Regions from separate parts of the Allochromatium vinosum DSM 180 genome, predicted to be linked through region 1. Evidence: predicted binding sites of a transcription regulator. Region 1 holds the regulator's gene; each other region holds the start of a gene.
The links. Region 1 encodes sigma-54, which starts transcription at its own class of promoters, with help from an activator protein. Its sites were predicted from a motif close to TGGCANGNTNCNTGCTT; they were not measured.
Positions count from the first base shown of each region.

Region 2: the regulator sigma-54 is predicted to act here: its motif matches at 4,450-4,466, upstream of fliE (flagellar hook-basal body complex protein FliE).
Region 3: the regulator sigma-54 is predicted to act here: its motif matches at 5,207-5,223, upstream of ALVIN_RS01710 (ammonium transporter).
Region 4: the regulator sigma-54 is predicted to act here: its motif matches at 3,938-3,954, upstream of nifE (nitrogenase iron-molybdenum cofactor biosynthesis protein NifE).

Region 1 covers NC_013851.1:3,216,708-3,224,065, forward strand. The annotation lists gene ALVIN_RS14165 (ABC transporter ATP-binding protein) at 1-84, opposite strand, end outside; gene ALVIN_RS14170 (KpsF/GutQ family sugar-phosphate isomerase) at 359-1,378, shown strand; gene ALVIN_RS14175 (KdsC family phosphatase) at 1,484-2,005, shown strand; gene lptC (LPS export ABC transporter periplasmic protein LptC) at 2,002-2,616, shown strand; gene lptA (lipopolysaccharide transport periplasmic protein LptA) at 2,625-3,125, shown strand; gene lptB (LPS export ABC transporter ATP-binding protein) at 3,122-3,847, shown strand; gene ALVIN_RS14195 (RNA polymerase factor sigma-54) at 3,923-5,413, shown strand; gene hpf (ribosome hibernation-promoting factor, HPF/YfiA family) at 5,446-5,766, shown strand; gene ALVIN_RS14205 (PTS sugar transporter subunit IIA) at 6,012-6,461, shown strand; gene hprK (HPr(Ser) kinase/phosphatase) at 6,486-7,358, shown strand, end outside.
Region 2 covers NC_013851.1:3,317,310-3,324,667, forward strand. The annotation lists gene ALVIN_RS14660 (FliI/YscN family ATPase) at 1-277, opposite strand, end outside; gene ALVIN_RS14665 (FliH/SctL family protein) at 274-1,260, opposite strand; gene fliG (flagellar motor switch protein FliG) at 1,257-2,261, opposite strand; gene fliF (flagellar basal-body MS-ring/collar protein FliF) at 2,248-3,867, opposite strand; gene fliE (flagellar hook-basal body complex protein FliE) at 4,008-4,343, opposite strand; gene ALVIN_RS14685 (sigma-54 interaction domain-containing protein) at 4,544-5,911, opposite strand; gene ALVIN_RS14690 (late competence development ComFB family protein) at 6,127-6,447, shown strand; gene ALVIN_RS14695 (HDOD domain-containing protein) at 6,444-7,358, opposite strand, start outside.
Region 3 covers NC_013851.1:406,788-414,145, reverse strand. The annotation lists gene nadC (carboxylating nicotinate-nucleotide diphosphorylase) at 1-291, opposite strand, end outside; gene ampD (1,6-anhydro-N-acetylmuramyl-L-alanine amidase AmpD) at 416-1,027, shown strand; gene ALVIN_RS01730 (pseudouridine synthase) at 1,102-1,662, shown strand; gene ALVIN_RS18130 (energy transducer TonB) at 2,295-2,567, shown strand; gene ALVIN_RS01720 (DUF3050 domain-containing protein) at 2,674-3,456, shown strand; gene ALVIN_RS01715 (TusE/DsrC/DsvC family sulfur relay protein) at 3,539-3,841, shown strand; gene ALVIN_RS01710 (ammonium transporter) at 3,962-5,167, opposite strand; gene ALVIN_RS01705 (PqiC family protein) at 5,285-5,950, opposite strand; gene ALVIN_RS01700 (PqiB family protein) at 5,975-7,358, opposite strand, start outside.
Region 4 covers NC_013851.1:1,041,469-1,048,826, reverse strand. The annotation lists gene ALVIN_RS04485 (NifX-associated nitrogen fixation protein) at 2-469, opposite strand; gene ALVIN_RS04480 (NifB/NifX family molybdenum-iron cluster-binding protein) at 536-1,021, opposite strand; gene nifN (nitrogenase iron-molybdenum cofactor biosynthesis protein NifN) at 1,056-2,456, opposite strand; gene nifE (nitrogenase iron-molybdenum cofactor biosynthesis protein NifE) at 2,449-3,903, opposite strand; tRNA gene ALVIN_RS04465 (tRNA-Met) at 4,151-4,227, shown strand; gene ALVIN_RS16530 (hypothetical protein) at 4,594-5,193, opposite strand; gene ALVIN_RS04455 (hypothetical protein) at 5,650-6,246, opposite strand; gene ALVIN_RS17520 (hypothetical protein) at 6,222-6,416, opposite strand; gene ALVIN_RS18275 (HGGxSTG domain-containing protein) at 6,815-7,120, opposite strand.

The sequences.
Region 1 (7,358 bases):
CGCGTCCGAGACGGCGGCGACCGGATCGCTCACCGCGCCGCGGGTCTCCAGTACATCATCTGGCTCAAGCCCTTGCCCCGTCATGATCCCAGCGTCTCGATCGAAACGTGCGATTCTCATCCTCACGGATGCCAGCGTCAAGCCATGCCGACGATCGGCGGCGAATCCGGCGCACGCTTCCGGCTGCGGCGACAGGGCGGTCGCCTGGAGGTCTGGGCTTGCAGGATTTGCCGATACGGCCATCAATCCTGTTAATCTTGCCCCAGCCATCGATCTGGACCCTTCACGAATGTGCCGCTTGATCGATGCTCGCCCCCTGGTCCTCAATCACATCGAACCCAGCTGGATACGGCTCGCCATGACTGAACGACGACGACTCGGCACACCGCCGGCTGTGCTCTCACCCGAGCAGGCCGGCCAGATCAAACGCCTCGGGCGCGCTGTGATCGAGACCGAGGCCAGCGCCGTGGCGGCGCTCGCCGAACGCCTGGACGACGCCTTCGTCGCCGCCTGCGGCCACATGCTCGCCTGTGACGGGCGCATCGTGGTGCTCGGCATGGGCAAGTCCGGCCACATCGGCGGCAAGATCGCCGCCACCCTGGCCAGCACCGGCAGTCCGGCCTTCTTCGTCCATCCCGGCGAGGCCAGCCACGGCGATCTGGGCATGATCACCCCGCGTGACGTGGTGCTGGCCATCTCCAACTCGGGCGAGACCGCCGAACTGTTGACCATCCTGCCGCTCATCAAGCGGCTTGGCGTCCCCCTGATCGCCATGACCGGGCGGCGCGAGTCCACGCTGGCACACGAGGCCGATGTCCATCTCGATATCAGCGTCGCCACGGAGGCCTGTCCGCTCGGTCTGGCGCCGACCTCCAGCACCACGGCGGCCCTGGCGATGGGCGATGCGCTGGCCATCGCGCTCCTGGAGAGCCGCGGCTTCACCGCCGAGGACTTCGCGCGCTCGCATCCGGCCGGCACGCTCGGACGGCGCCTGCTGCTGCACGTCGACGACGTGATGCACCAGGGCGAACGCCTGCCCTGGGTGGCGCTCGGCACGTCGCTACTCGATACGCTCGAAGAGATCTCACGCAAGGGGTTGGGCATGAGCGCCGTGGTGAACCCGGATGGCACCCTGGCCGGTGTCTTCACCGATGGCGACCTGCGCCGCGCGCTCGACCAGGGCATCGACGTCCATCACACATCGATCGATACGGTCATGACGCGCCAATGCGCCACCATCCAGTCGGGCGCGCTGGCCGTCGAGGCCGTGCGTCTCATGGAGTCGCGCGCCATCAATGGCTTGCTGGTGGTCGACACTGGAGGGCGCCTGATCGGGGCGCTCAACATGCACGACCTGCTGCGCGCTGGAGTCGTCTGAGGATCGGCCCGCCGGATTCGAGCGACTCCGTGCTCGTATTGACCCCATGCCGCGAAAAGGCTACAAGGGCACGCATTCCAACCCTGGACGCGATTCAATCACGACATGACAGAGCTTCGAGAACGCGCCTCACGCATCCGGCTGGTCATCTTCGACGTCGACGGCGTACTCACCGACGGCAGTCTCTACCTCGGCGACGATGGCCAGGAGTACAAGGCGTTCAATTCGCGCGACGGTCACGGCATGGTTCTGCTCCGGGAGAGCGGCATCCGTCTGGCCGTGATCACCGGACGCAACTCCAATGTCGTGCAGATGCGCATGGAGAGCCTGGGCGTCTCCGACATCTTCCAGGGCTATCGTCACAAACTCCCGGCCTATGAACAGCTCAAGCAGGTCCATGGACTCACCGACGATCAGGTCGCCTATGTCGGCGACGACATCATCGACCTGCCGGTGATGCGCCGGGTCGGGCTGGCGATCGCGGTCGCCGACGCCGATCCACGGGTGCGTGAGCTGGCCCACTGGCGCACCACGGCACCGGGCGGACGCGGCGCGGCACGCGAGGCCTGTGAATTCATCCTCGACGCCCAGGGACATCTCGAACCCCTGCTGGCCTCCTACGCATGACCCACTTCGCCGAGCGTCAGTATGGAGCACGCCGCCAGTGGCTGCTCGGGGCCGGCTTCGTGCTCCTGGGACTCGGCGCCTGGTGGCAGCTTCGCTCCCTGCCCGAGGACGATGGCGTCCGCGCACCGCGCGAGCGGCGGCCGGACTATAGCGTCCAGGGGCTCGCCGCCCTGGAGACCGACGCCAGCGGCCAGCCGAGCCGGCGTCTGAGTGCCGAGCGGCTACGCCACTATGCCGACGAGGATCTCTCCGAACTCGATGAGCCGCGTCTGGTGCTCTATCGGCCCGACGGGCCGCCCTGGTTCGCTCAGGCACGCCTGGGGCAGGTGCAGGCCGGCGGTGATCAGGTGCGCCTGACCGGCGCCGTTCGGTTCGACCGCGAGGCCGACGCCACCAACCGCCCGGTCCATCTGCAAACCGAAGCCATGGACATCTGGCGCCAGACCGGACTGGCCGAGACCGATCTGCCGGTGCGTATCGACAGCGACGGCGACTCAGTGACCGCCAACGGGATGAAGCTGTGGTACCTGGAAGACAGCTCGCGCACCAGCTTCCATGGCCGCGCCCGCATCCGGCTCTCACCCGAACCCGAACGCCAGCCAGCACCATGAGGCGTCCCATGTTCTCCAGCTTTTCCAAGTGGCCGCCGCTCCTCGGCCTCCTGCTCGGCCTCGGTCTTGGCACGCATGCCTGGGCGCTCGAAGCCGACGCCAGGCAGCCGATCTACATCGAGGCCGACGAGGTCGAGGTCAACGAGGCCAACAGCACCAGCGTCTATGTCGGCCATGTCCAGGTCGACCAGGGCAGCATGCGCCTGCTCGCCGACCATGTGACCGTCTACCATCGCGAAGATCGTCAGCCGCGTCTGATCATCGCGCTCGGCCAACCGGCCCGCTACAAGCAGTTACTCGACGACGACCAGGGCGAGGTCCAGGCCTTCGCCAAGCGCATGGAATACGACGCCGACAAGGACGAGCTGGCGCTGATCGGCGAGGGTCTGCTGATCCAGGGCGAGGATCGGCTCACGGGCGAACGCATCCTCTACGACCGGGCCAAGGCGCGTTTCCGGGCCGGCGGCGCGGGCCGGGTCAAGATCACCATCACCCCGGACGAGTCATGAGCGGTCTGCGCGCCGAACACCTGATGAAGCGCTACGGCAGCCGCCAGGTGCTCCAGGACGTCAGCGTCCGGGTCGAGCCGGGCGAGGTCGTGGGCCTGCTCGGACCCAACGGTGCCGGCAAGACGACCTGCTTCTATCTGATCGTCGGTCTGATCCAGGCCGACCAGGGCCGCATCCTGCTCGACGAGCGCGATCTCACCCGCCTGCCCATGCACGCGCGGGCGCGGGCCGGACTGAGCTATCTGGCCCAGGAGCCCTCGATCTTCCGCAAGCTGAGCGCACGCGAGAACATCCTGGCCATCCTGGAGACGCGACGCGACCTCAGGCGCGCCGAGCGCGAGGAGCGCTGCGAGCATCTGCTGGAGGATCTGGGCATCGCGCATGTCGCCGACTCGCTCGCGCTCAGTCTCTCGGGCGGCGAGCGCCGGCGGCTGGAGATCGCGCGCGCCCTGGCGGTCGAACCCTCGGTGATGCTGCTCGACGAGCCTTTCGCCGGTGTCGATCCGATCGCCGTCGGCGACATCAAATCCATCGTCACCCATCTGCGCGATCGCTCCATCGGCGTGCTCATCACCGACCACAACGTACGCGAGACGCTCGCCATCTGCGACCGCGGCTACATCATCGGCGGCGGCACCGTGATCGCTGCCGGCGAGCCTTCAGAGCTGCTGGCCAACCAGCGCGTGCGCGATGTCTATCTGGGTGCCGATTTTTCCATGTAGACTAGACTCAAATTACAGGCACCCTTATTGCTCAAATCACGTTAGACGGAACACAGCCGGACGCCAACTCGATCGATGAAGCCATCCATTCAGCTTCGACTCAGTCAGCAACTCACCATGACGCCACAGTTGCAGCAGGCGATCAAACTGCTGCAACTGTCGACGCTCGAGTTGCAGCACGAGATCCAGGAGGCGCTCGAAAGCAATCTGATGCTGGAGGAAGGCGAGGAATCCGAGCGTCTCGACGCCGGCGTGCTGGAGGACGCACGTCTGCCCCGGCTCGACGACGACCGCTTCCAGACCGACGAGACCCCGTCCGAATCGCCCCTGGAGCGCGAGGTGCGCGCCGAGTCCAACGAGATGCCGGAGGAGTTGCCGGTCGACACCCAATGGGCCGACGTCTTCGATGGCTATCTGCCGGCGACGGCGTCGGGTTCGAGCGACGACGCCGACTACGACCCGCTGCTGCACCGCTCGCGCCCGCAGACGCTCTGGGATCATCTGACCTGGCAGCTGAACCTCAGCCGCCTGAGCGAGCGCGACTTCATGATCGCCCAGGCCGTGATCGACGCCATCGATGCCGACGGCTATCTGCGCGCCGACGTCGGGGAACTCGTGGCCACCATCGACGATCCCACGATCGGCGCCGATGAGGTCGAGACCCAGATCCACCGCGTCCAGTCGCTCGATCCGGCCGGCGTCGGCGCGCGCGACCCGCGCGAGTGCCTGCTGATCCAGTTGCGCCAGCTGTCGCGCGAGACGCCCTGGCGCGATCTGGCCATCGCCGTGTGCGAGACCGGATTCGAGCACCTGCCGCGCGGCGACGTCACCGCCCTCGCGCGCCTGCTCAAGGAAACCGAGAGCGACCTGACCCGCGCGCTCGACCTCATCCGCGGACTCCATCCGAAGCCGGGCCGCTTGATCGAGGAGACGGCCTCGGAGTACGTTGTCCCCGACATCTTCGTGCGCAAGAAAGAGGGCCGCTGGCAAGTCGAATTGAACCCGGACATCACCCCCAGACTCAGGGTCAATGCCGACTATGCGCGTCTGGTGCGGCGCGCCGACCAGAGCGCCGACGGCCAGACGCTCAAGAGTCACCTGCAGGAGGCACGCTGGTTCATCAAGAGCCTGGCGAGCCGCAACGACACGGTGCTGCGCGTGGGCGCCAAGATCGTCGAGATGCAGCAGGACTTCCTCGAACATGGCGACGAGGGGATGCGTCCCATGGTCCTGCGCGACATCGCCGAGGCACTGGAACTGCACGAGTCGACCATCTCGCGGGTGACGACACAGAAATACATGCATACACCACGAGGCACCTTCGAACTCAAATATTTCTTCTCGTCCCACGTCAACACCACATCTGGCGGCGAATGCTCGTCGACGGCGATCCGCGCCCTGATCCGCAAGCTGATCGCGGGAGAATCCCCGCGCAAGCCACTCAGCGACAACAAGATCGCCGAGGAACTGGCGAATCAGGGCATCGACGTCGCACGCCGAACAGTCGCCAAATACCGCGAGGCCATGGGTATCCCAGCCTCGAGTGAGCGCAAACGCCTGGCTTGACAGGCCGTTTGAATCTTTGAAGGAGTCCAATGATGCAAATCAATCTGACGGGTCATCACATCGACGTCACCGATGCGCTGAAGTCCTATGTCGACAGCAAATTCGAGCGTCTGGCACGCCACTTCGACCACGTCATCAACGCCCATGTCGTCCTGAGCGTCGAGAAGCTCGAGCAGAAGGCCGAGGCCACGCTCCATGTCAACGGCGGCAAGGTCTTCGCCGACTCCGTGCACGAGGACATGTATGCGGCCATCGACGGCCTGATCGACAAGCTCGATCGTCAGGTCATCCGCTACAAGGAGAAGAAGAGCAGCCATCGCGGCGGAGCCGTCAAGGTGGCCGAATCCGAATGAACCCGGCCACTCCACTCCCTTGGAAGCCGTGTCTTCCGAGGTGATGGATGCAACGCCCGTCACACCTCGAGGGCCGGCACCACCGGCGTTCGAGGTGTCTTTCATCGAGACGGCACCGGCCACGTCCGTCCGCCCGAGGTACCCCAATCCATGACCAGCATCGAATGCCGGCGGCATCCTGGTTGGATCAGCCATCACCCCCTGGCCGCCCGCGCGCGCGTCAGTGGTTAGCAGGAGTTGGAGCCATGTTAGGCCCTGACCTGATCAACGAAGCCCGTATCGGATGCGGCCTCGAGATCGCGAGCAAGAAGCGCCTGCTCGAGACGCTGGCCGAGCTGCTCGCCAGCGATCATCCCCGACTTCAGACCGAAACCGTCTTCGAGCATCTGCTCGAACGCGAGCGTCTGGGCAGTACCGGACTCGGCCACGGTATCGCCTTGCCCCACGCGCGCATGAAGGACGTCGGTGAGGTGGTGGGCGCCTTCGTGCAGACCGTCCAGGGCGTCGATTACGACGCCGCCGACGGCGAGCCTGTCGACCTGGCCTTCGCGCTGCTCGTGCCCGAGGCGGCCAACGAGGAGCATCTGCGACTGCTCGCGCATCTGGCCAGCCTGTTCAGCGACCCGAACAGGCGGGTTCGACTGCGTGAATCCGGCTCGCGCGCCGAGATCCTGCGTGTCCTGAGTGCCTTCTAGGCCCATGCACCCCAGTCGATTCACATGATCGACAGCCTCCAGAGCGTCGTCGCCCAGACCGGTACCCAGCTCAAGCTGCGCTGGCTAACCCCTGAGCCCCAGCCCCCCCGCCCGTTGCGCGGGGCGGATCCGGGGCAGTCGCTGATCGGCTCGCTCAATCTCATCCATCCCAACCGACTCCAGGTCGTCGGTCCGCCCGAGCAGACCTATCTGGCGGCACTCGGGCGCACCGCCCACGACGAGACGCTCGACAAGCTGTTCGCCGACCGACCGGCGGCCATCATCCTGAGCGACGACATCGCCCCGACGTCCGATCTGCTGGAGCGCGCCCGCGCCACCCGGACGCCGTTGCTCGGCTCCACGCTGGGCGATCAGGAACTCATCAACCATCTGCGCTACTTCCTCACCCAGGCCCTGGCCGAGCGCAAGACCATCCACGGCGTCTTCATCGAGGTGCTGGGCATGGGGGTGCTCCTGATCGGCGCGCCGGCCGTCGGCAAGAGTGAGCTGGCGCTCGATCTCATCACGCGCGGCCACCGGCTGATCGCCGACGACGCGCCGCGTTTCGCCCGCATCGCGCCCGAGGTGATCGAGGGGAGCTGCCCGGAGACGCTCAGGGACTTCCTGGAAGTGCGCGGACTTGGAATCCTCAACATCCGCGCCATGTTCGGCGAGGGCGCGGTCCTGCGTGACAAGACGCTCAATCTCGTCGTCGATCTCCAGCCGCTGGCCCAGCCCGAGCTCGAATGCATCGACCGGCTCACCGGCAGTCTGTCGGCCATGAACGTGCTGGGCGTGGCCATCCCCAAGATCATCATGCCGGTGGCGCCGGGCCGCAATCTGGCGATCCTGGTGGAAGCGGCCGTCAGGCACCAGATCCTGCGCATCCGCGGTTAT
Region 2 (7,358 bases), 100 kb from region 1:
TGCCCTCGGGCATCAGGAAGGTCCGCTCGCCCTGGAAACCGACCACTTCGGCGCCCAGCCGGGTGCCGTTGGCGGTATGGATCGCGGCTCGCCCGCCGACCGGCAGCCGGATGCCCTCGGCTTCGAGCGTCATGCCGACCATGCGCGACAGCCGTCCCTCGGGCTGGGGCGCGGGGACGTCCTCGATGCGCTGGCGCGAGCGCGCCAGACGGTCGCGCAGACCATGCACGAGCTGCTGGGAACCCTGCTGTTTCAGCTCATCGATGACGTCGCTCATGTCGGTGGCACCTCGGTTTCCGTTTCAGGGACAGGCGCTGGTTGCAACTCGGGTTCGGGTTCAGATTCGGACTGAAGTTCGCGCTCGACGGCCGGCGACTCGGCTTCAGGCTCTAGCTCGGCTTCAGACTCAGGTCCGGCAGCCGATGCAGAGTCGGACAGGGGTTCGGATTCCGGCTCCGGTCGCGGCTCCATCTCGACCTCGGACTCAGGTTCGGATTCAGCTACACCCTCCGGCTCATCACTCGGCGACAACGGCTCGGGCGGCTCCAGCTCGCCCCAGATCGCCTCGATCCCCTGACGCAGCCGCGTCTCCAGACCGGCATCGATACGGCTCGGACCGCTGATCAGAATGCAACCGCCCGGCTCGACCTCCGGATCGGCGATCCAGGTCGGCTGCTCGTCGTTGGACTCGGCATAGGCGGCCAGCAACTCCTGGTCATGCGGGTTGACGTGGATACGGATCGGGTGCTTGCGTGAGGGCAATTGCTGAAGCGCTTCGTGCAGAACCTGCTGGATGAGTTCAGGGCGGGTGGTCAGCTCAGCCATGACCACGCGCCGCGCCAGCGCCGACACCAGCGCCAGCAATTCGGGTTCCAGGGCATCGGCCGACTCGGCCAGCGGATCGGCCAGCGCGCGCGCGATCCCTTCGAGCGCGGCGACCGTCTCGCGCAGTGTCTGCTCTTCGGTCTGGCGCCATTCCTGTTCGCGCGCCTCGCGTTCGGCGCGTTCGACGTCGGCCTCCTGATCGGCCTTCTCACGCCCCTCGCGATAGCCGGCCTCGTAACCCTCGCGATAACCGGCCTCGGCGCCTTCATGCCGCGCCGCCTCCTGCAGGGCGGCGATCTCCTCGGGCGTGGGTGGCGGCGGTCCCTCGGGTTCGGTGATCTCCTCGGCGTTCGGGTCGAAGTCGACGTCGGGCGGCAACCAGCGCTGGATGCTGGCCGCGAGACGCGGATCGGATGCCGAGAGGAAGCGACTCACAGCATGGTCTCCCCGCCCTTGCCGCCGAGCATGATCTCACCACTGTCGGCCAGACGCCGTGCCACGGCCAGGATCTCTTTCTGCGCCGTCTCGACATCGCTCACGCGGACCGGCCCCTTGGTCTCCAGATCCTCACGCAGCATCTCGGCGGCGCGTTTGGACATGTTCTTGAAGATCTTGTCCCTGAGTTCGTCCTCCGCCCCCTTGAGCGCGAGCACCAGGGATTCGGTCGTGACCTCGCGCAGCAGGGTCTGGATGCCGCGATCGTCGACGTCGACCAGATTGGCGAAGACGAACATCAGCTCCTGGATGCGCTCGCTCAGATCCTCGTCGACCTGACTGACGCCCTCCATGATGGCCGATTCGCGCGAACCTTCCATGAAGTTGAGGATGTTGGCTGCCGTCTGCACCCCGCCGATCATCGAGGACTTGGCGGTGTTCTTGCCCGAGAGCTGGCTCTCCAGGATCTCGTCGAGTTCCTGCAGGGCCGCCGGCTGCACACCATCGAGCGTGGCGATACGCAGGATGAGATCGGATTGCATGCGCTCGGGAAGATGCGAGAGCGTCTCGGCCGACTGGTCGGGATCAAGATGCGAGAGCACGATGGCCACGATCTGCGGGTGCTCGTGACGGATCATCTCGGCGATGGCACGCGGATCGAGCCACTTGAGCGCTTCCAGTCCCTTGGAGTTGCGCCCGATCAGGATGCGGTCGATGAGGCCGGCGGCCTTCTCCTCGCCGAGTGCCGTGCGCAGCACACTGCGCACATAGTCGTCGGCGCCGATGCCGAGCGCGGTCTGATCCTGGATCAGTTCGGAGAACTCCTTGAGCACGGCATCGATGTCACTGCGCGTGACCCGCTCCAGTGAGGCCATGGCCCCGCCGATCTTCTGGACCTCCTTCGGTCCCATGTGCCGCAGCAGTTCGGCGGCGCATTCCTCGCCGAGGCTCATCATGAAGATGGCCACACGCTCGGCACCCGTTTTCTTATCCGCTGCCATCTTCAGCCAACCATTGTTTCATGACCTGGACCACGCGCTTGGGATCTTCACGCACCATCTCACGCACCGCTTCCAGGTCGAGTTGTTGACGATCCGGTCCCTTCGGCCCCATGAGGGCGGCGAGGCCCGATGGTTCGTGCGTCAGCGACACGATCTCTTCGCCTTCTTCGCCTTCGCCCTCGCCTTCGATGCCGTCCGTCAGGGCGCGGGTCTCCTCGTCTTCCTGCGGCTTCTCCGGCTCGGGCGGTTTAGGCAGGATCTGATTGAGCGCCGGCTTGACGACAGTCAGCATCACGATCAGTGCCAGCAGCAATCCACCGACGATCTTGACCAGTTCCAGGAACCAGGGCTGGGTCCAGATCGGCTCCTCATCCTCGTCGGACTCGGGCACGAAGGAGGCCGAGCGGACTTGCAGCGAATCTCCGCGCGCCTCGTTGAATCCGATGGCCTCGCGCACGAGATCCCGCAACGTCTCCATCTCGGCGTCCGAACGCGGGACGCGGATCGGTTCACCGGCCTCGTTGACCTGATCGACGTAGTCGACCACCACGGCGGCCGTGAGCCGGCGCACGCCTCCCGGTGTCTCCTGAATATGTGAGATGGTCCGGTCAACCTCATAGTTGCGTGTCGTCTGCTGACTGCGGCTGCTCGGCACCGTGGCATTGCCCTGCGCCGCCTGCTGCTGGCCGACCACACCACCGGCCGGCGGCTGATTGGTCAGGGCGCCCGGAATGCCGCCGGCGAGCGGATCGGCGCCGATGCGCTCTTCCTCGTTCAATTGCTCGGAGCGGATCGCGGTCTTGTCCGGATCATAGGACTCCTGGGTGCGCTCGACACGCGAGAAATCCAGATCGGCCGACACCTGGACCCGCACCCGGTCGCGCCCGACGATGGGCACCAGCAGCGACTGAACGCGATCGACATAGCGCGACTCGACCCGATGGGTATATTCGAGATGGTCCAGACTGAGCCGGCTGCTCTTGTCCTCGCCATCCGAGGTCAGCAGGCGCCCGCTCTGATCGACCACGGTCACGCGATCCGGGGTGAGTTCAGGCACGCTGGAAGACACCAGATGCACGATGGCGCCGACCTGGGTGTCGGTCAAGCCCCGGCTGCCCTTCAGATGCACGACGACCGAGGCGCTCGGCGGCACGCGCTCGCGCACGAACACCGAGCGCTCGGCCCTGGCGATGTGCACCCGCGCCTTGTCGACCGGCTCCAGGGCGGCGATGGAGCGTCCCAGTTCACCCTCGAGCGCACGCTGGAAACGCGCGCCCTCGATCAGGCGGCTGGTGCCGAAGCCGGACTCCTGCTGCAACAGTTCGAAGCCGATGTCGGCCGACTTCGGCAGCCCCTGACCGGCCAGTTGCAGCCGGGTCTCGGCGACGCGCTGCTGCGGAATCTCGATGCGCCCGGAACTGTTGTCGACCCGGTAGGGCACGCCGAGCTGGGTCAGAGCTTCCATCACCTCGGCGGCTTCGGCCCCCTCGAGCTGGCTGAACAGCGGCACATAGGTCGGCTTGAGCGCCCAGAACAGGATGGCCACCACCGCCACCAGTCCGCCGGCCAGGGTGCCGAGCAGCGCGATCTGGCGCCCGACCGGCATCTCCCGGAAGCTCTGGAGACCGAGCGCCAGGCGACCGCCCAGCGTATTCGGATCGGCGGCCGGGGTCTGATCCTGATTCGGATTCTCGGTGATGGCGGTATCGATGGCGGCCATGTGGGGTTAACTCGGCGGCGTCCGGCCTAGACCTGCATGCTCATGACTTCCTGATAGGCCGACAGCAACCGGTTGCGCACCTGGTTGGTGGCCTCGAAAGCGATGCTCGACCGGTTCATGGCCACCATGACCTGGGGCAGACTGACATTGTTGTCCCCCAGCTCGAAGCGTGTCTGCATGGATGACGACTCCTGCTGAATCTCGTTGACGTCGCGAATGGCATCGCGCAATTTGGTGGCGAAATCCTCGTCCTGACCCGCTGTGCTCTGGGACTCGGCGACCGGCGCCGCATTCTCGACGCGACCCGACTGGGCGAGCGCACGCATCTGCGCCAGCACATTCTGGATCTGCATCTCGCTCATGACTCTGGAATCTCCTGGCTCGTGCCTCGTGGGTTCGAGGCCCGTCCCCGCGCGCACCCGAGTCGATCACTCGGTGGGGAACGGCCATCATTGGATGCAAAGAGCCAAGCAAATTGGATGCCGCCGTCCAGACGTGCACGCACGCCTGAAAACGACGTCTTTTTGACGCCAGTGAGTCCCGAGGGCGATTCAGGGAGTGTCTACAGCTCCGAGGATTCGTCGCGCGCGTCACGCTCCAGCCCGAACTTGCGCATCCGCTCGACGAGCGTGGTACGGCGCATCCCGAGCCGGCGCGCCGCGCGGGCGACGACGAAGCCGTTCTGTTCGAGCGCGGCCTGGATCATACGCCGCTCCAGGTCGTTGAGATACTCGCGCATCTCCCGGCCCTCGGGCGGCAGCAGATCCTCTCCGAGTCCGGGCGGCGCACCGGCCGGGGGCGGGGCCGGCGCGCCGAGTCCGGCCGGCAAGAGTTCCAGTCCATCGGGCCGGAAGCGACTGGGCAACTGCGCCAGATCGACGAGCTGATCCGGGTACATGATCGAGAGCTGTTCGAGCAGGTTGGCCAGCTCGCGCACGTTGCCCGGCCAGGGCTGCCGGCTCAGATGCGCCAGCACGCCCGGCGTGAGCCGGGCCGGCTCGCCGCCCTGCTCGCGCAGCCGCGCTTCGAGCGTGGCGATCAGCAGCGGAATGTCGCTCTGACGCTCGCGCAGCGAGGGCAGCTCGATCGGGAAGACATTGAGGCGGAAGAACAGATCCTGGCGGAAGAGTCCGGCCTCGACGGCTTCCTCGAGATTGCGATGGGTGGCCGAGATGATGCGCGCATTGGCCTGGATGGGCTTGTTGGAGCCGACACGCTCGAAGGTGCGCTCCTGGAGCACGCGCAGCAGCTTGACTTGCATCGGCAACGGCATGTCGCCGATCTCATCGAGAAAGAGCACGCCGTCGCCGGCCAGCTCGAAGCGTCCGGCGCGCGCGGTGAAGGCGCCGGTGAAGGCGCCCTTCTCGTGGCCGAAGAGTTCGCTTTCGAGCAGATCGCCCGGAATGGCTCCGCAGTTGACGGCCACGAAGGGCCTGTCGGCGCGACTGGAGGCGGCATGAACGGCGCGCGCGACCACTTCCTTGCCCGCCCCCGTCTCGCCGAGGATGAGCACGGTCGCGTCGGTGCGGGCGACCTGCGCGATCAGGCGCTTGACGTTCAGCATCCCCGGATGACGACCGACCAGATCGATCCCGGACGGCGGCTCTGGCTCGGATTCGAGCTGGAGACGTTGCAGGATCTGGATCACCAGACCCGGCGTCAGTGGCGGCGCGGCGACATAGGCGCGTCCGGTGAGCGGCACCGAATCGCCATCGAGCGGCTGACAGACGAGCGGCGGACACTCGGGACCGGAACAACGGGCGAGCGCACGCTCCAGCCCGGCGGCCGTATCACAGACCCAGAGCGCGGCCAGATCCCTGTTCAGGACTGGATCGAGGCTCGCCAGATCGCGCACGTCGCAGCCCAGGAACTCCAGGACATGCCGCGTGGCGAGACGCGCAGACTCATCGCCATACAGACCGATTCTCATCACCGAGCGCGTTCCTCTCTCCCCTCAAACTAGCCGTCGCACGGACGGTCGATGCAGACGCCAGCCGTCGACGTTCATGATCCAGGTGGCCATTGACCCGAGAATTGAAATGGTCTCGATCCTAACCGCTTCGGGGACGGTGGAAAAGTCATTCAGCACGGTCCGACACTCTCTTGCTAAGATGGAGCGATCGACATTCGACTCTGGTTGAGACCATGCTCGCGAGTATCCAGAACTATTACGAACGTCTGGTCCTGGAGTCCATCCAGGACAAGCTTCGCGATCGAGACGAAGAGCAGGACGCCGATTTCGTGGCCGATCTGGCCTGTCTGGCGCTCAATGGGCTGCCGGCCCGCTATGTGCGCCACGCCGTCGACCTCTGGTCCCATCTCGGTGACGCCGATCGCACGGCCATGCGCCAGGAGGTCGAGACCGCCGTCGAGTCGGCGCTGGCCACCATGCAGCGTCGCCGTCAGGCGCGTCCCAGCGAGCCTGACGAGTACGAGCCGGCCAAGACCCGTCTGCCCTGGATCTAGACGGGCCGCCGGCCTCGGTCGAAACGCTCCAGAGCCTGCTCGGCGAGCGTCGACAGACGCAGGAACCCCCGGCAGGCGCGCGCGTCGAGCACGCAATCGGCCGATCGGCGATCGGCATAGACTAGCCCGACCGGCCGTCCTCCGACCCACACCGAGCGGGCCACGAAGCTCTCCACGCGCGTCAGGGTCTTGACGTCCATAGGGATCTGGTCGCGCAGCCTGGGCCAGTTCGCGGCGTTCAGCCACAGCGAACCAGGGGCGAGCATCAAGCGCGCAAAGAGTCCATCGCGGTCGAGCGACAGACTGAAGCGGTTGAACCCCGGCTCGAAATCGGTTCCGACGAGTTGCTCGGCCGTCAGGGTTCGCCGGCCTGGATCGAAGGCGGCATAGACGACCCGATTCAGCCCCAGACCGCGATGCAGTCCATGCAGCCAGTCCAGGACGAGCGTTTCGCGATCCTCGATCCGGCCGGCGCGCAGCGCCGCGTCGGCGCGCTCCAGTTCGTCGGCGCGCGGTGCCAGACAGAACGGCGCCGCGCACGGACGATCGCGTCGGCCGAGTGGCGTCAGACCAGCGTCCCCTATGGCGTGCGGCCACCGCTCCAGCGGCTTCAGACCGTACAGCCGGGCACGCGCGTTGAAGCGCTCCAGCACCCGGTCGAGGCGGTCGAACAGGGTCGCCGGCTCGCATTCGAGCAATTCGGATAGCAGCGCAAAGTCGTCCCACTGTCCCGGATGGCGCCAGCCGGCGAAGGCGTGGCGCGCGATCTGGGTCGACAGCATCACATACAGCGGCCGTGGATGACGGGCGTTGCGTGCGCGCATCGACTCGCGCACCATCTCCGGCAGGTTCCAGGCACAGGCCAGTCCGTAGCCCAGTTCCTCCAGACTCGCGCTGAGCGTCACGTATTC
Region 3 (7,358 bases), 720 kb from region 1:
GATCACGCACAGACGCTGGCCCGGCTCGATGCCCTGGCCATCGCTCGCTTCCCAGTGAATCTGGACGGCGGGATCGAGCAGGCGAAAGACCGTCTCGAACCAGGCGGTACCACAGAGCACGGCCGACTCGCGTGTGACGAGTTCGGCGCGCGCCTCCTGATCGGCCGGCAGGAGTGAAGCGGTCAGGTCACCCGACCCCACGTCCTCGTCCAGGGCGGCGCGCACCTGGGACTCGATCAGGGCTGGATCGAAGGGGATGGAAAGCTGAGGGACGGCAGAGGTGCGAGACATGGGCGATACCGACGATGACTGGAGTGAGCGAAGTGAAATAGGATAGGACAGCTTGCGTGCGTACGGCTCAATAATCCGTCACAAAAACACTCCGTCATCCAGACAACTCAGGTATGCCCTCGACATGGTCGCGATTTCCAACAGCGCTGATTCGTCGTCCGGCTCAGGCCTCGATGCCGATGGCTGGCTCGTCGGCGCCGAGCAGCGCCCCTCGCCGAACCAGGACGCCCGTCCGCCCGAGACGGCGATCGACCTGCTGGTGATCCACAATATCAGCCTGCCGCCGGGCGAGTTCGGGGGCGACTGGATCGACGCGCTCTTTCTCAACCGGCTCGATCCGAACGCACATCCCTATTTCGCGCCCATCGCCTCGGTGCGCGTCTCGGCCCATCTGCTGATCCGGCGCGACGGGCGTCTGATCCAGTACGTTTCCTGTGAGCGCCGGGCCTGGCATGCCGGAGTCTCCAGCTTCCAGGGGCGCGAGCGCTGCAATGACTATTCGATCGGAATCGAGCTGGAGGGAACCGACGAGACCCCCTTCACCGAGGCGCAATATGCGCGCCTCGTCGCCTGTACCCATCAAATCCGGCGGCACTATCCGGCCATCACGGATGCGCGTATCGTCGGACACGCGGACATCGCTCCTGGCCGCAAGACCGATCCTGGCCCGGCCTTCGACTGGTTGCGTTACAGACGCGCCGTCGGCGCCTCGCCATCGGGCACGGAACACCGCTGATCGAGTCCTGTCTCTCCAACCGCCATCATCGACGCTTTGCACCCTAACGCCTCGCGCTGTTCCAGTAGCCCCGTATGCTCGTGCTCTTCAACAAACCCTATGGCGTGCTCAGCCAGTTCACCAGTGATCCGCTCGGCTCAGGCGGGACGCTGCGCGATTTCATTCCCCTGCGCGGCGTCTATCCGGCCGGGCGGCTCGACAAGGACAGCGAGGGCCTGCTGCTCCTGACCGACGATGGCGCGCTCCAGCATCGCATCAGCCATCCGCGCCACAAGTCCTGGAAGACTTATTGGACACAGGTCGAAGGCCAACCGACGGACGACCAGCTCGAACGGCTGAGACAGGGCGTGATCCTGAAGGACGGCCCAACCCGCCCGGCGCGCGTGCGGGCGATCCCCGAGCCGGATCTCTGGCCGCGCGATCCGCCGATCCGCTTTCGTCAGAGCATCCCGACCACCTGGATCGAGATCGCCATCCACGAGGGGCGCAATCGTCAGGTACGGCGCATGACCGCGGCCGTGGATCTGCCGACGCTGCGGCTGGTGCGCGTGGCCGTCGGCGACTGGCGGCTCGACGGTCTGCGTCCCGGCGAATACCGTGTACTGAATCAGCCGCGTTCGCGAGCGCGCTCGTGAGTGCCATGCCGCATGCGGCCGATCGGCCGGCCGGCCGAACCTGGTTATGGCTGGCCCTGCTGCTCTCAGCGGCACTGCATGTCGCCGTGGCCGCCGTTCTCTGGCGGACGGAGCGATCCTATTCGACCGAACCCGAGGCGCGGCCGTTGGTGTTCGAACTCGTGCGCCCTGGGGCCGACGAGGCAGCGACCGACGAGCCGCCGCACGACCACCGACCGTCATCCCCAGAAACGGCGTCAGTGCCGTCTGCGTCTGCGAACGATGACGCCATGCCCGTACCACCAGCGCCCGTGCAGACTCCCGCCCGCTCCCCGGTCGATCCCGTGGCCTTCGCCTCCCGAGCGACCAAACCCGTGCCGAAGACATCGCAACGCCCCACGCGCCCTGTCAGGTCCGACCCGACGCCCAAGCAGGCAGATCCCCCCCCGGCCAGCGCGCCCCGATCCACCCAGGCGAGCGAACCGAGGAACCAACGCCCCCGCCCGCCGTCGACCAGACACTCGGCGGCCACCGGATCGGCCACGGAGGCAGCGAGCGCCAGGAACAGCGCGAGTCCCGTAAGCCCGGGCCGCACGCAGACCACACAGCCGGGCGAGTCCGCCGCCGGCCAGCGCGCCGCCGAGCGCGCGTATTTGACGGCCCTGCAACGCGCCATCGCCCGCCATCAGCGCTATCCGGCCGGCGCCCGGCGTCATGGGCAGACTGGCGTGACGACACTCGCCTTCGTCATCGAGGCCGATGGACGCATCGGCCAGATCCGGCTCGCGCAGAGCTCCGGTCACGCGTCGCTCGATCAGGCGGCACTCCAGGCGCTCACACGGCTCGGCCGCTTCGACCCCATCCCCAGATCGATTGGCCGGAGTCGCTGGTCGCTGCGCATTCCGATCCGCTTCGACCTCAAATGAGGCGTGTGCCATCCTGCAAGCCGGCGTGCTTGACCTGAGGCAGCCTGTACTTCAGCATCGGCTAAAATACGCATCGTTTCGACCGGCTCACCGAGGACTCGACTCAATGGCAGCGCTCAATTTCGATCATCTGCGTCCCCTGCAAGATCAACTCGAAGGACACGCCATCTATGGCGCCATCCAGCGCATCGAGGATCTGCGCATCTTCATGCAGCATCACGTCTTCTCGGTCTGGGACTTCATGTCGCTGATCAAATATCTGCAACGCCAGATCGCCCCGGTCGCCGTGCCCTGGCAGCCGACCTCGGACCCGAGCCTGCGCTATTTCATCAATGAACTGATCCAGGAAGAGGAATCGGATGCCATCCCGCTCGGCTCGGGCGAGGTGCTGTACGCGAGCCATTTCGAACTCTACTGTCGTGCCATGAACGAGATCGGCGCCGATGGCGGGCTACCCGAACGTTTTCTGGCACTGGTCAACGAACAGGGACTCGACAAGGCGCTCTATTCACCCCTGGTTCCGTTGCCGGCACGTTATTTCAGCGAGACCACCTTCTGCTTCATCCGTGAGGACAAGCCGCATCTGGTCGCCGCCGCACTGACCCTGGGCCGCGAAAACCTGATCCCGACCATGTTCCGCCAGCTCCTCGACCGCATGGGGATCGACGAGACGCAGGCGCCGATCTTCCACGCCTATCTCAAGCGCCACATCCACCTCGACGAGGACTTCCACGGCCCGCTCTCGATGCGCTTGCTCGAAACCCTGTGCGGTGACGACCCGGAGCGGATCGAGGAGGCCGAGATTGCCGCCGAGGAGGCACTGTGCGCGCGCATCCGCTTCTGGGATGGCGTGCTGGAGGCGATCGAGTCCGGACGCTCAACCCAATAACCGATCGACTTGATAAGTTATCATCCGCCGCTATCTCTGGAGCACGGACGTTCGCTTCCCAACCCTCCCGGAGATAGAGACGATGAGCGCAACCCTGAGCGTAGCCCTGGACAATGAGGGATTCCTTCTCGACCGCGACGACTGGAGCGAAGAGGTCGCCGTCGAGCTGGCGCAGAGCGATGGCTTCGAGATGACCGAGCAGGTGATGCACTTCATCCGTGAGGCGCGCGCCATGTACGAGGAGGATGGCGTGGTGCCGCCGATCCGGATCTTCGCCAAGAAGCAGAAGGTCTCGACCAAAGACCTCTACGACATCTTCAAAAAAGGCCCCATGAAGCTCATCTGCAAATGGGGCGGACTGCCGAAACCCACGGGATGCGTCTGAACGCTGATCCCAGATCGCGTCGGCTCGGTCCGCCCCTGAGATCAGGGTCGATGACTGGCTGAAGTCGAATCCACCGCCAGCCATCGCCCCAAGCGCAACCTGACCGGCGTCAGGCGTGCTTCACACCTCGCCCCGATTGTAGTCGGGCTGGGCGGTGATGCGGTGGATGCTCAGATCGGCGCCGAGATATTCCTCCTCCTGCGTCAGACGCAGTCCAAACGCCCATTTGAGCAGGCCGTAGATCAGGAACCCGCCCAGGAGCGCGATGATCACGCCGGCCAGGGTACCGGCCACCTGAGCCAGCAGACTGACGCCGCCCGCACCGCCGAGCACCTCGAGTCCGAACACACCGGCGGCGATCCCGCCCCAGAGTCCGCACAGCCCGTGCAACGGCCAGACACCGAGCACGTCGTCGATCCGCCAGCGGTTCTGCGTCAGGGTGAAGGCATAGACGAAGAGCGCCCCGGCGACCGCCCCCGTGACCAGCGCACCCATCGGATGCATGACGTCGGACCCGGCGCAGACGGCGACCAGACCGGCGAGCGGGCCGTTGTGCAGAAAGCCGGGGTCGTTCTTGCCGGCGATCAGGGCCGCCAGGATGCCGCCGACCATGGCCATGAGCGAATTGACCGCCACCAGCCCGCTGACGGCCTCCACCGTCTGGGCCGACATCACATTGAATCCGAACCAGCCGACCGTGAGCGTCCAGGCGCCCAGCGAGAGGAAGGGGATCGAGGACGGCGGATGCGCGGTCATGCTGCCATCCTTGCGATAACGCCCCTGACGCGGCCCCAGCAACAGCACGGCGGCGAGCGCGATCCAGCCGCCGACCGCATGCACCACGACAGAGCCGGCGAAATCGTGGAACTTGGCGCCCAGGATGGACTCGATGAAATCCTGCACCCCCAGATTGCCGTTCCAGACCAGTCCCTCGAAGAACGGGTAGAGCACGCCGACGATCAGGAACGAGGCCAGCAGTTGCGGATAGAACCGGGCGCGCTCCGCGATCCCGCCCGAGATGATCGCCGGAATCGCCGCCGCGAAGGTGAGCAGGAAGAAGAACTTCACCAGTTCATAGCCGTTGCGGTCCTGGAGCACCTGAGCGCCGGAGAAGAAATCGATCCCATAGGCCAGACTGTAGCCGATGAAGAAATAGGCGATGGTGGAGACGGCGAAGTCGGTCATGATCTTCGCCAGGGCATTGACCTGATTCTTGGCGCGCACCGTGCCGACCTCCAGGAAGGCAAAACCCGCGTGCATGGCCAGCACCATCACGGCGCCGATCAGGATGAAGAGAACATCAGTACCTGCTTGCAAGGACTCCATAGATTCGAAACCCGGTTGTTCAGTTTTGGTGCGACCCATAAGCATGGATCGGACCATGATCGACCAGGGCACTCGATTGGAGCCTGAACCGGCGATCGCTCGCCATGACAAACACTGTCAATGCACTGATTGGGTGCCGATCCACTCCCTTTGCACCAAGATGTGCCTGAGCGCCTCGGCGACCTCGCGACTGAAGTCGGCCAGGGTCAGACTGAGCGCCGCCAGTAACGCCTGGGCATCGCCCGGCTGAGCGATGGCGCGCTGGTAGCGGCTCTCGCGGGTCAGCAACACCTGATCCATATTCGGTTCCAGCACCGACCAACGCACCCGCAGCTCGGCCTGACCCTCGGCCGTGCCCTCGAAGGCCAGGATCTCGGCGCTCAGGCGCACGTCGAGCGGGTAGCGGATCTCGCTCGGCAGGATCAGGATGCGGCTGGAGCCGGTCAACAGTGCCAGATTTTCGCTCCAGACACGCAGAAAGTCGTCCTGGAGCGTCCCGCCCCAGCGCTCCAGTTCATCGATCGACAGCCGATTGGCCGAGGCGCGCGAGACGATCTGCGGCCGGTCGAGAAAGAGCGGGAAGGTCACTGGACCAAGCCCGATGGCCAACTCTTCTTCGAGCCGATCGTCCCGGCCCTCGCGATCGACGCTGGAGGACTTCGCCTCGAATGCCGGGATCGGCGCGAGCGTATAGAAGTTCGAGGGCGGCGTGCTCGCACAACCCGGCAGCCCGATCGACAGTGCCAGACTCAGCGGAATCCAGCGCGCGAGTGATAGCGTCATCCGTTCAGTTCCTCAGACTTGAGATCAACGCCCACGCCCCTTGCCCTGCAACAGCGCTTCGGGATGACGCTCCAGATAATCGGTCAGCAGCCGCATCGAACGCGCCGCATTGGCGACCTCTTGCAGCATCCGCTGGGTCTCGACATAGAGCGGTGAGCGATCCGAGAGCAGTGCGCGCGCCCGTTCGAGCGTGGCCGTGCTCTCGCGCAGGGTCTTGGTCAGCTCGGGACCGAGTTCGCGATCGAGCCGTGTGGCCGTGGCGCGCACCTGGGCGAGCGTGGCCTCCAGCTCGATCACGGCGCCCTTGAGTTCAGGCGCGTTGACCAGGGCATTGGCGCCCGCCGCCGTCTGACTCAGATCGCGCCCGATCTGTTCGATGGGGATGGTGTCGAGCTTTTCGAGCACACTGGCGAGCTGAGTCGTGATGGCCTCCAGCGAACCGGGCCGGGTCGGGATCACCAGATGCTCGCCCTGCCGGACGAGCCGTCCTGCCGGTGCGCCCGAGTCCACATCCAGATCCACATAGAGCGCCCCGCTCAGCACGCTGTCGAGCTTGAGCTGAGCACGCAGACCGCGCTCGACCAGACGCTCGACCAACCGGCGCTCATCGGGCGCTTCCGCCTCGCCGCGCCGCACGATGCGCTCGGGTTCGATCTCGATCAGCACCGGAATCCGAAACTCCAACGCCTCGGTGTCGAGCTGGAGCTGAATGTCGAGCACGCGCCCGATGTCGATCCCCTTGAGCCGTACCGGCGCCCCGCTCGTCAGACCACGCGCGGCCCCCTCGAACAGGAGCAGATAGCGTTCCTTGCGCGCATAGATCCGGGCGTGGGCCGCTTCGCGATTGCGGTAGAGGGGGAAGACCTCGGGATAGGGATCATGGGCCTGAGCCGGGTCGAGTGTATCGGGCGTGCCGAAGGCAATGCCGCCGAGCACCACCGACAGCAGCGACTGGGTGTCGACCTGGACACCGGCGGCCGAGAGCGAGACATCCAGCCCGCTGGCGTTCCAGAAACGCGTATCGGGCGTCACCAGCGCATCGTGCGGCGCGGCGACGAAGATCTCGATCCCGACCGCGCGCCCGTCCGGCTCCAGACCATAGCCGATCACCTGGCCGACCTGGATCTGGCGGTAGTAGACGGGCGAACCGATGTTGAGCGAACCGAGCGTGGGCGCACGCAGCCGGAAGCGTCCGCCATCCTCGAAGGTCGTGATCACCGGCGGCTGCTCCAGCCCGGTGAAATGCCGTCGCGAGCGCCCGGCCTGTCCGGGATCGAGCGCGATATAGGCGCCCGAGACCAGGGTGTCGAGTCCCGAAACGCCGCTCAGGGTCACGCGCGGGCGCTCGACCCAGAAACGGGTGTGTTCGGTGAGGAAATCGGCGAAGGTACGCTTGAGTTCGGCCGAG
Region 4 (7,358 bases), 1.4 Mb from region 1:
GTCAGAGACCCGCAACCTTGGAATGCTCGCCGATGAGTTCGAGCGCGACCGAGAGGATTTTGTCGGCCTCGTCCTTCATCTTCGACAGGCTCGGGAAGCCGAAGCGGTGGACATCGCGCAGGGTGCGGTCCATCACCACCAGCTTGCCGACGGTGATGAGCGCCCGCCCGAAGCCTTCATGGGTGAGATTGATCAGCGGCACGGCCATGAGTCCGCATTCGGACTCGATCAGGGCCGAAATCGCGTTGTAGAACGCCTTGACCCGCGCCACCACCAGCTCGTCGGGATCGCCGATGATCGGAATCTCCTGCTTCTTCTCCTTGGTCAGCACGAAGGGATCGAGGAGTTCGGCGGTCGAGAGCTTGTCGTATTGACCATAGGAGTCGATGGCGCGCATCTGGCGGTCCATCTCGACGATGAAGACCGATCGCAGGAGTCCTTCGTTTTGGATGTTCTCGGTATCACTCATGACCATGACCTTTTGAAAGGGTTGAAAGGGTTTGGATCGTGTCGAGGCGTGCGGAGCGCTGTCTGATCATTCGGTCCACCCCTCAGACTCCATGACATCGAAGCGATTGGCGCGCTCCGGATTCAGGCGCTCGATGGCGCGCGCGAGCCAGGCGCTCGGGCCGTCGCGCAGTTCGTCCTGGAGGGCGCGGATCAACTGATTCAGTGGAGTGCGGGCGGCGACCTTGATCGGCTGGATGCCGTGCGGACGCAGCCGGTCGACCGCCGAGGTACCGATGGCCTGACAGTAGACGGCGACGCAGCCGTCGAGCGCGGCGATCTTGGCGTCGAGCTTGTCCTCGTTGCCGTCCATATCGGCGGGGCCGAACTGGACGACTTCCAGCAGACTGGCCGTCTCGGCGTCGATCGCGTGGATGGCGAAGGACTCAGCCGCGCCGAAGTGCTGGTCGACCTCCTTGAGATTGGAGGTCGCGAAGGCGACCCGGATCGCCGTGTTCATGGGTTTGGTCTCGTTCGGGTCACTCAGGAGGCGCAGACGTCGTTGCAGTGGCATGGGGCTGGTCCTGTCCTGGTGGCGTGGGTGGTCGTTACGCGGCGTGTTTGATTGGGGGCTGATGCGGCGCTTCGTCCGGCCAGGATTTGAGCTTGGAGCGATAGGGATGGATCTCGCCCTTCTCCAGACTCAGGATCAGGTTGGCCAGGTCGAAGATCGTGGCGCGCGTGCCCGAGTAGCCGATCCAGGTGCGGGTGTAGCCGCCGACACGGTCGTATTGCGGGAATCCGGCGCGCAGCAGCGGCAGCCCCAGCCGCTCGGCGGTGTGGACGCCGTGCGAGTTGGTGATGACGACCTCGGCACGGTTGGCGCGCACGGCCAGCTCCAGGTCTTCCAGGTCGCCGATCTTGACCTGGGTGCACTGGGCCTGCTGGAGCACGGGCGCATTGATCGGGCTGACCGCCGCGACCGTCTCGCCGCCGACACCGGCCAGCATCTGCGTCAGGCCCACCAGCAGATCCGGCTCGGCAGCGATGGCCAGCCGCGCCATCCCGAGCATGAAATGACAGTCGAGCATCGCGTCCTGGAGCTGCTGACGCTGGCGCTCGATACGCGGCGGCACGGGTGCGGCGGCCAGCTCAGAGAGGGTCAGAATCAACCTGTCGACAGCCTCGATTCCCATGAGATGGGTGAAGCGATGATCGGGCACGCCGGTTTTTGCCTGGAGCGCATCGGCGGCTGCGTGCATCGAATCACCGATGACCAGGGTCGCCAGCGCCTCACCGAGCGTCTTGAGTTCCTCGACCAGGGTGCCGCCGATGGTCAGCGGGTTGTAGTCGCGCTCAGGCAGATGGCCGTCGAGCGAGTCGGACAGGTCGGGCAGCACCAGCGGACGCAGACCGAAACTCTCGATCAGCTCCTTCAGATGCTCCAGATCGCCGGGCGTCAGGTGCGAGCCGGCCAGCACGTTGATCTGACGCCGGCGTCGGCCCGGCTGAGTGCCGGCCTCGTCGGCGCTCGGCACCAGTTCTTCGATGATGGCCTTGACGGCAGCGGCATAGCCCGACTCCATGGCGCCGCTGAAATCGGGTGTGGAGACCGGAACCACCGGAATGGCGGCGAATTCGGGATGCGCCTCGCGAAAGGCGTTGACCGCCATGCGGATATCGGCGCCCTGGGTCTCGACCAGTCCGGTGGTCGGCAGTCCGATCAGGTCGGGCCGATGCTTCTCGCACAGGGTGCGCAAACCCTCGACCACCAGCTCCTGACTGCCCATGACCGCGCTCACATGGTCGATGGCCGTGGTCTGGAGCGGGATCGGCTCGCGGAAGTGACGCACGAAGAAGATCTTGCCGAAGGCGGTGCAGCCCTGCGAGCCGTGCATCATCGGGATGGTGCGGTCGAAGCCGAGGAAGGCGAGCGCCGCGCCCACGGTCGAGCTGGCCTTGAGCGGACTGACACAGAGCGCCTTGCTGCGTTTGACGATCTCAGGCATGACGCACCTCCAGCGCGGTGGATTCGGAAACCATGGGGGTCGTGACGGCAGGCGATCGCGTCGTCGCCGCCGACCGCGCCCAGGGCGGCGGACGACGCACGGCCTCCCAGATCGGACTCTCGATGGTCAGACAGAGCTGGCGCGCCAGTTCCTCCATGCCCGCGTAACCGGCATAGCCGAATTCGCGCTCCTGATTGATGTCCAGGAAGGGAAGACGCGCCTTGAGCGCCGTGTAGAGATTGCGGCCACCGGCGATCAGAATGTCGACGCCCTGATCGTGCACCATGTCGATCAGGGTGCGCGGGTTGCCCTCCTCGATCATCACCGCGTCTTCGCCCATGAGTTCGCGGATGCGCGCCTTGTCCTCCTCGGTCGACTTGCGCGTCCCGCTCGCCACCACGGTCATGCCCAGATCCTGGAGCGCCGAGATCACCGACCAGGATTTGACCCCGCCGGTATAGAGCAGCACCTTGCGACCCTGGAGCCGCTCACGCCAAGGGGCGAGCGCGGCCTCGGCCTTGGCCTCTTCGCGCGCGATCACGACCTCGGTGCGGGCGGTCAGATCCGGGTCGTCGATGATCCGGGCGAAATCGCGCAACGCCTGCGACACATCGCGCACCCCATAGAAACTACCCTCAAACCAGGGCGTGCCATAGGTCTCCTTGAGCCGCCGCGCCACATTCACCAGGGCGCGCGAGCAGACCATCATGTTGACCTCGGAGCGGTGCATGGTCTGCACCTCGCGGAAGCGTGCGTCGCCCGAAAGGGTGCAGAGCACGCGCAGGCCCAGTTCGTCGAACAGCGGCAGCACATGCCAGAGTTCACCGGCAATGTTGTACTCGCCGATCAGACAGATGTCGTGGACCTTGAAGCCGGGACGTTCGATGCCTTCGGGGATGGGATCGGGTTCGCGTCCGCCGCAGACACGCTTGACCATGGTCTCGCCCGAGATGCGGCTGCCGAGATTCTTGGCTCCATAGAAGCCGGCGGCATCGATCGGGATCACGGGCGTGCCCCAGCGCTGCTCGGCGGCCCGGCAGACAGCCTCGACGTCGTCGCCGGTCAGGGCCGGAACACAGGTGTTGTAGACGAAGACGGCGGCTGGCTGATAGCTGTCGACCGCCTGCTTGATCGAGTGGAACAGGCGCTTCTCACCGCGCCCCATGATGATGTCCTGCTCGGTCAGATCCGTGGTCATACCGATCTTGTAGAGCCGTGGACCGCTGGAGCGCGTGCCGCGGTTGTCCCAGGAATTGCCGGCACAGGCGATGGAGCCATGGACGATATGGGCGACATCCCCGATCGGCAGCATGGCGATCTGCGCCCCATCGAAGGCGCAGCCACCCGCCGTCGCGCCCGGCTTGGGCTTGGCGCAGCCCGATTTAGACTTGGCGTTGTGCGCGCAGGCCGGCTCGTCGAGCAGGGCGGAGAGGTCTTTTGGCTTCATGCGTGGCTCCCAATGAGGCGTTACGAGAGCCTTAAAGCACGAATCATGCCTTGCATGACAGGAGCCGTTAGAGGCTTGATTCGATTGGGGTGACGGCACCGAGACGACTGTTACAGCCGTCGCAGCCGGGCGACGCCGGCTGTCGGGGTCGCGACAATCGGCCGCCTTGTCGCAACCACGACATCGGCCGCGCTTCGATCCTGTTTGACGAACGGCCCGATGGCCGCTATCATTGCGCGTCTCATCTGGCTATGTAGCTCAGTTGGTTAGAGCATCGCACTCATAATGCGAGGGTCCCCTGTTCGAGTCAGGGCATAGCCACCATAAATTCAAAGACTTACGGCGCATGGATGCGCGTCAAGTCGCCTCGAAACGCCTCAATTTCGTCCTGTAGTGGTACCTCATTTGGTACCTACCCCTTTGATCTAGTCCGCGTCATTGCTGGCGTTGCAGCCGGTCCAGGCTTGCGACTGGTACCGCATGGTGCCTGCCCGACCCATCCTGCTCTCGAAGTATCCACAAGCGCCAGCCGATCCAACACGGCGGCGGAACTGGTACCTTGTGGTACCTGGATACCTCAAGCGGCTTCCGTCCGATCCGTCCATCGGGTCGCTGGCGCTCGCTGCTTTTCGATGTCACCACGCGAACAGCGCCACAGACAGGGGACCGGCTTTCTTCCGGCTCATGTCATCACCTGCCGCACCGCAACAGCCGCTCATGGGCCTTGTCCAGTCGCGCCATGCTTCCCTCCATGAAGGCGTGGGCGTGTCGGTCGTGCTCCGCCACTAGTCGCCAGAAGGTCCGCCAGTGCATCCCCTTGGGCTTGGGGCCATGGCCGAATGCGATACCGGCTGGCCAGCCAAGCCGCGCTCGGATACGGTCGGCCTTGTGAACCGCTCGCGTATCGGGGGGTTCGCGCGTGCTTTGGTAGTTCAGTCCCGCGCACTCCCGACAGTAGAACCCGCCGCGTCCTCGGTAGAGCGCCCCACAGCGCCGCCCGCACCAGGGGCACAGGAACCACGGACGCGAACCGCTGAACCGACAGGGGGCGCGCTCGATGTCTATCCATTGCTCGATGGGACTACCGTTCGGCGGGGTGTAGGTCAACGCCAGGGCGTCCGCCTCCACGCACACATGGACAGATCCCAAGTCCTGCCAGCCGCCGCGTGTGATGTTCCAGATCGCCCGCGCACCAGGGGGCAGATTCCCCCAGTCCTTGACACTCAGGCGGTGCCGGTCTCGGGTCGTCGCCTTGGCCGTACCCCGGAATCCTGAACCGAATCCGCCCATGTTCACCTCGTCACGGTTTGCCTAAATCCCTTGTGAAGTTTACCGGGTGACTACTTGCCCAATCGAGCGAAAGCCAGCCACGGCGCGGTTTGCAGCCCAACCGAATAAACAACCCTAGGCGAGCGCGAAAACAGCCGAACAGCGGGGTGCGAAACGTCCCCGCGCGGGGTTCGCCTCGGAAGTACCTTGGACATGCGCAGCCGAAAGTGAGTTTTGGTAAGCGCCGAGCGCGGTGCTTCTCGGCGCGATCTCAGGTTTTCTCGGGTTCGGGTGCTGTATTTTGCAGTGCCGCTTGCCGGGCACTAATGTCGCCAGCCGGCAGGGCATCAAGCAGGGCGCAGGCGTGGCCTGGGGTCAGAGTGGCCAGAGGGACGGCTCAAAAAACATGAAATTGAGCCGATTAGGTGATCTGCTCAAAGGCGCAGTCGGGATTGTGGCGTCTACTTGCAGGCACCTTTACCAAGGCACTTGCTGCCTAGGATAGAAGAACCCCTTGATGCAATTCGGGTTGCGGATGCAGAGCTGAATGTGATTCTTTTCCTTGAAGCCAGCGCCAGGATACAGATCCTCACCTTCCCAGAAGACACCGCGCACAGAATCGTAAGCTTGCTGCTTTTTCTTCATGTCACGCCGACGCTGAGCGTGAAGAAAATTGATCACGGCACAATCCAGCTCACGAATTAGCAGATCATGGCTACAGCAAAACTTGGGCGAGGTGTTATTGGGGAGTGGCTCACCGGCAGCTTCCAGGGTCGCCTTGAGGGCGTGATAAGCTGTCGACAGATAGGACAGGGATTCGCTGTCGGTCAGATCGAGGCAATGTCCCAAGTCCAGCACCGCACCAATCACAACAGCATTGGGAATGCGGCGATCCCGCGCAAAACGCTCGGCTCGGTGCGGGCTATTCTCCCAAAAATACATGCCATGCCCAAGCCAGTCGTAGTTGTTTGCGCTGGGCTTGAAGGCGCTGCCGGAGGTCTCGACGAGCGCCTTAGCGGTTTCAGCCTTCGTGGCATGAAACCCGAACACTAGACCTGGACTTCTTCCGTACATCCGGTGGATCGACGTTTAAACAGGGATTTGTATGGATCGGCGATGCGTCCGTCTTCAGTCATGATCCCGGCCTCTTTTAGGGCTTGGCGGGCTGCTTCGGGTGAGGCGGTGACCTCGCGCTTAAATCGGCGCATCTCCAGGATGTTTTGGGCGGCTTCTGAACGGTTCATGATGGGCCTCGCGCGTGTAGGGTTGGCACGCGACACTCGCGGCGCGATCTCCATAGTGCGTTGCTGGTCGGCAACACACAACATATAGCGGTTGACAACTTGACAACAGTTGATTTTTTTGTTTCACGGCAAAGATTAGGTCCAGAGCGGCGGAAACGCAAGCGGGGGGCAGGCTCCATCCGTGGCCCGGTAGCACCCCCTTTAGATAAGTTTGGCGGCAGCGTTCAGGGTTTTGATCATGGCGCGGTTTTCGCTTTACCGTCAGAGGTCGCGTTTCAAACGGCGGCCTTAGCGCGCCTGGAAGACGCAATGAAAAGCCCAACGCTTCGCGCGCGCGGAGTGCGTCTCAATAATGCCGCGAAAAGCCGAGATAATACCCCCAACGCTTCGCGCGCGCGTTATGGGCTTCGTGACGGGTCTCGCTCGAAATCATCATCCGAGATCCGTCGATCCAGCCACGCCAGAGGACGGCGACGATTGGCCTTGGCGCTGCGCCGCGATCTGGTTGCATAGTGCTCGGGACTGGCCAGGGCTGCCCGTGCTTTCTTCAGGTTCTCGCGAGCCGCGTCCTTGCCCTCGGGCGTCCTCGGGCCGGTGGACTTGCCGCCATGCAAGGCGCATCGGCCGGAAGCGTAGAGATCGCGCCGCTTGCATCGTCCGCCCGCTCGGGTTCTAGCGCCGCAGATTTCTCTGTCTGTCGTCATTCGCTGCGCCCTTATCAATTCCTAACCGCTCATGGGCTTGGTGCGAAACCTTGCCCTGATCTTGTTGTTCTCACGGACTTGGTGTCGGCCTCGGCGCTGTAGCTTTTTCCATCGTCTCACGGGGTTGGCGTGCCTGAAGCGCCCTCACCTCGCCCTCGATAGCGGTGAGATCCGACCTCAGATGCTCTACAGCGAATCCGCGCGCCTTGGCCTGTGCGAGTGCCTGCCTGATCCGTGT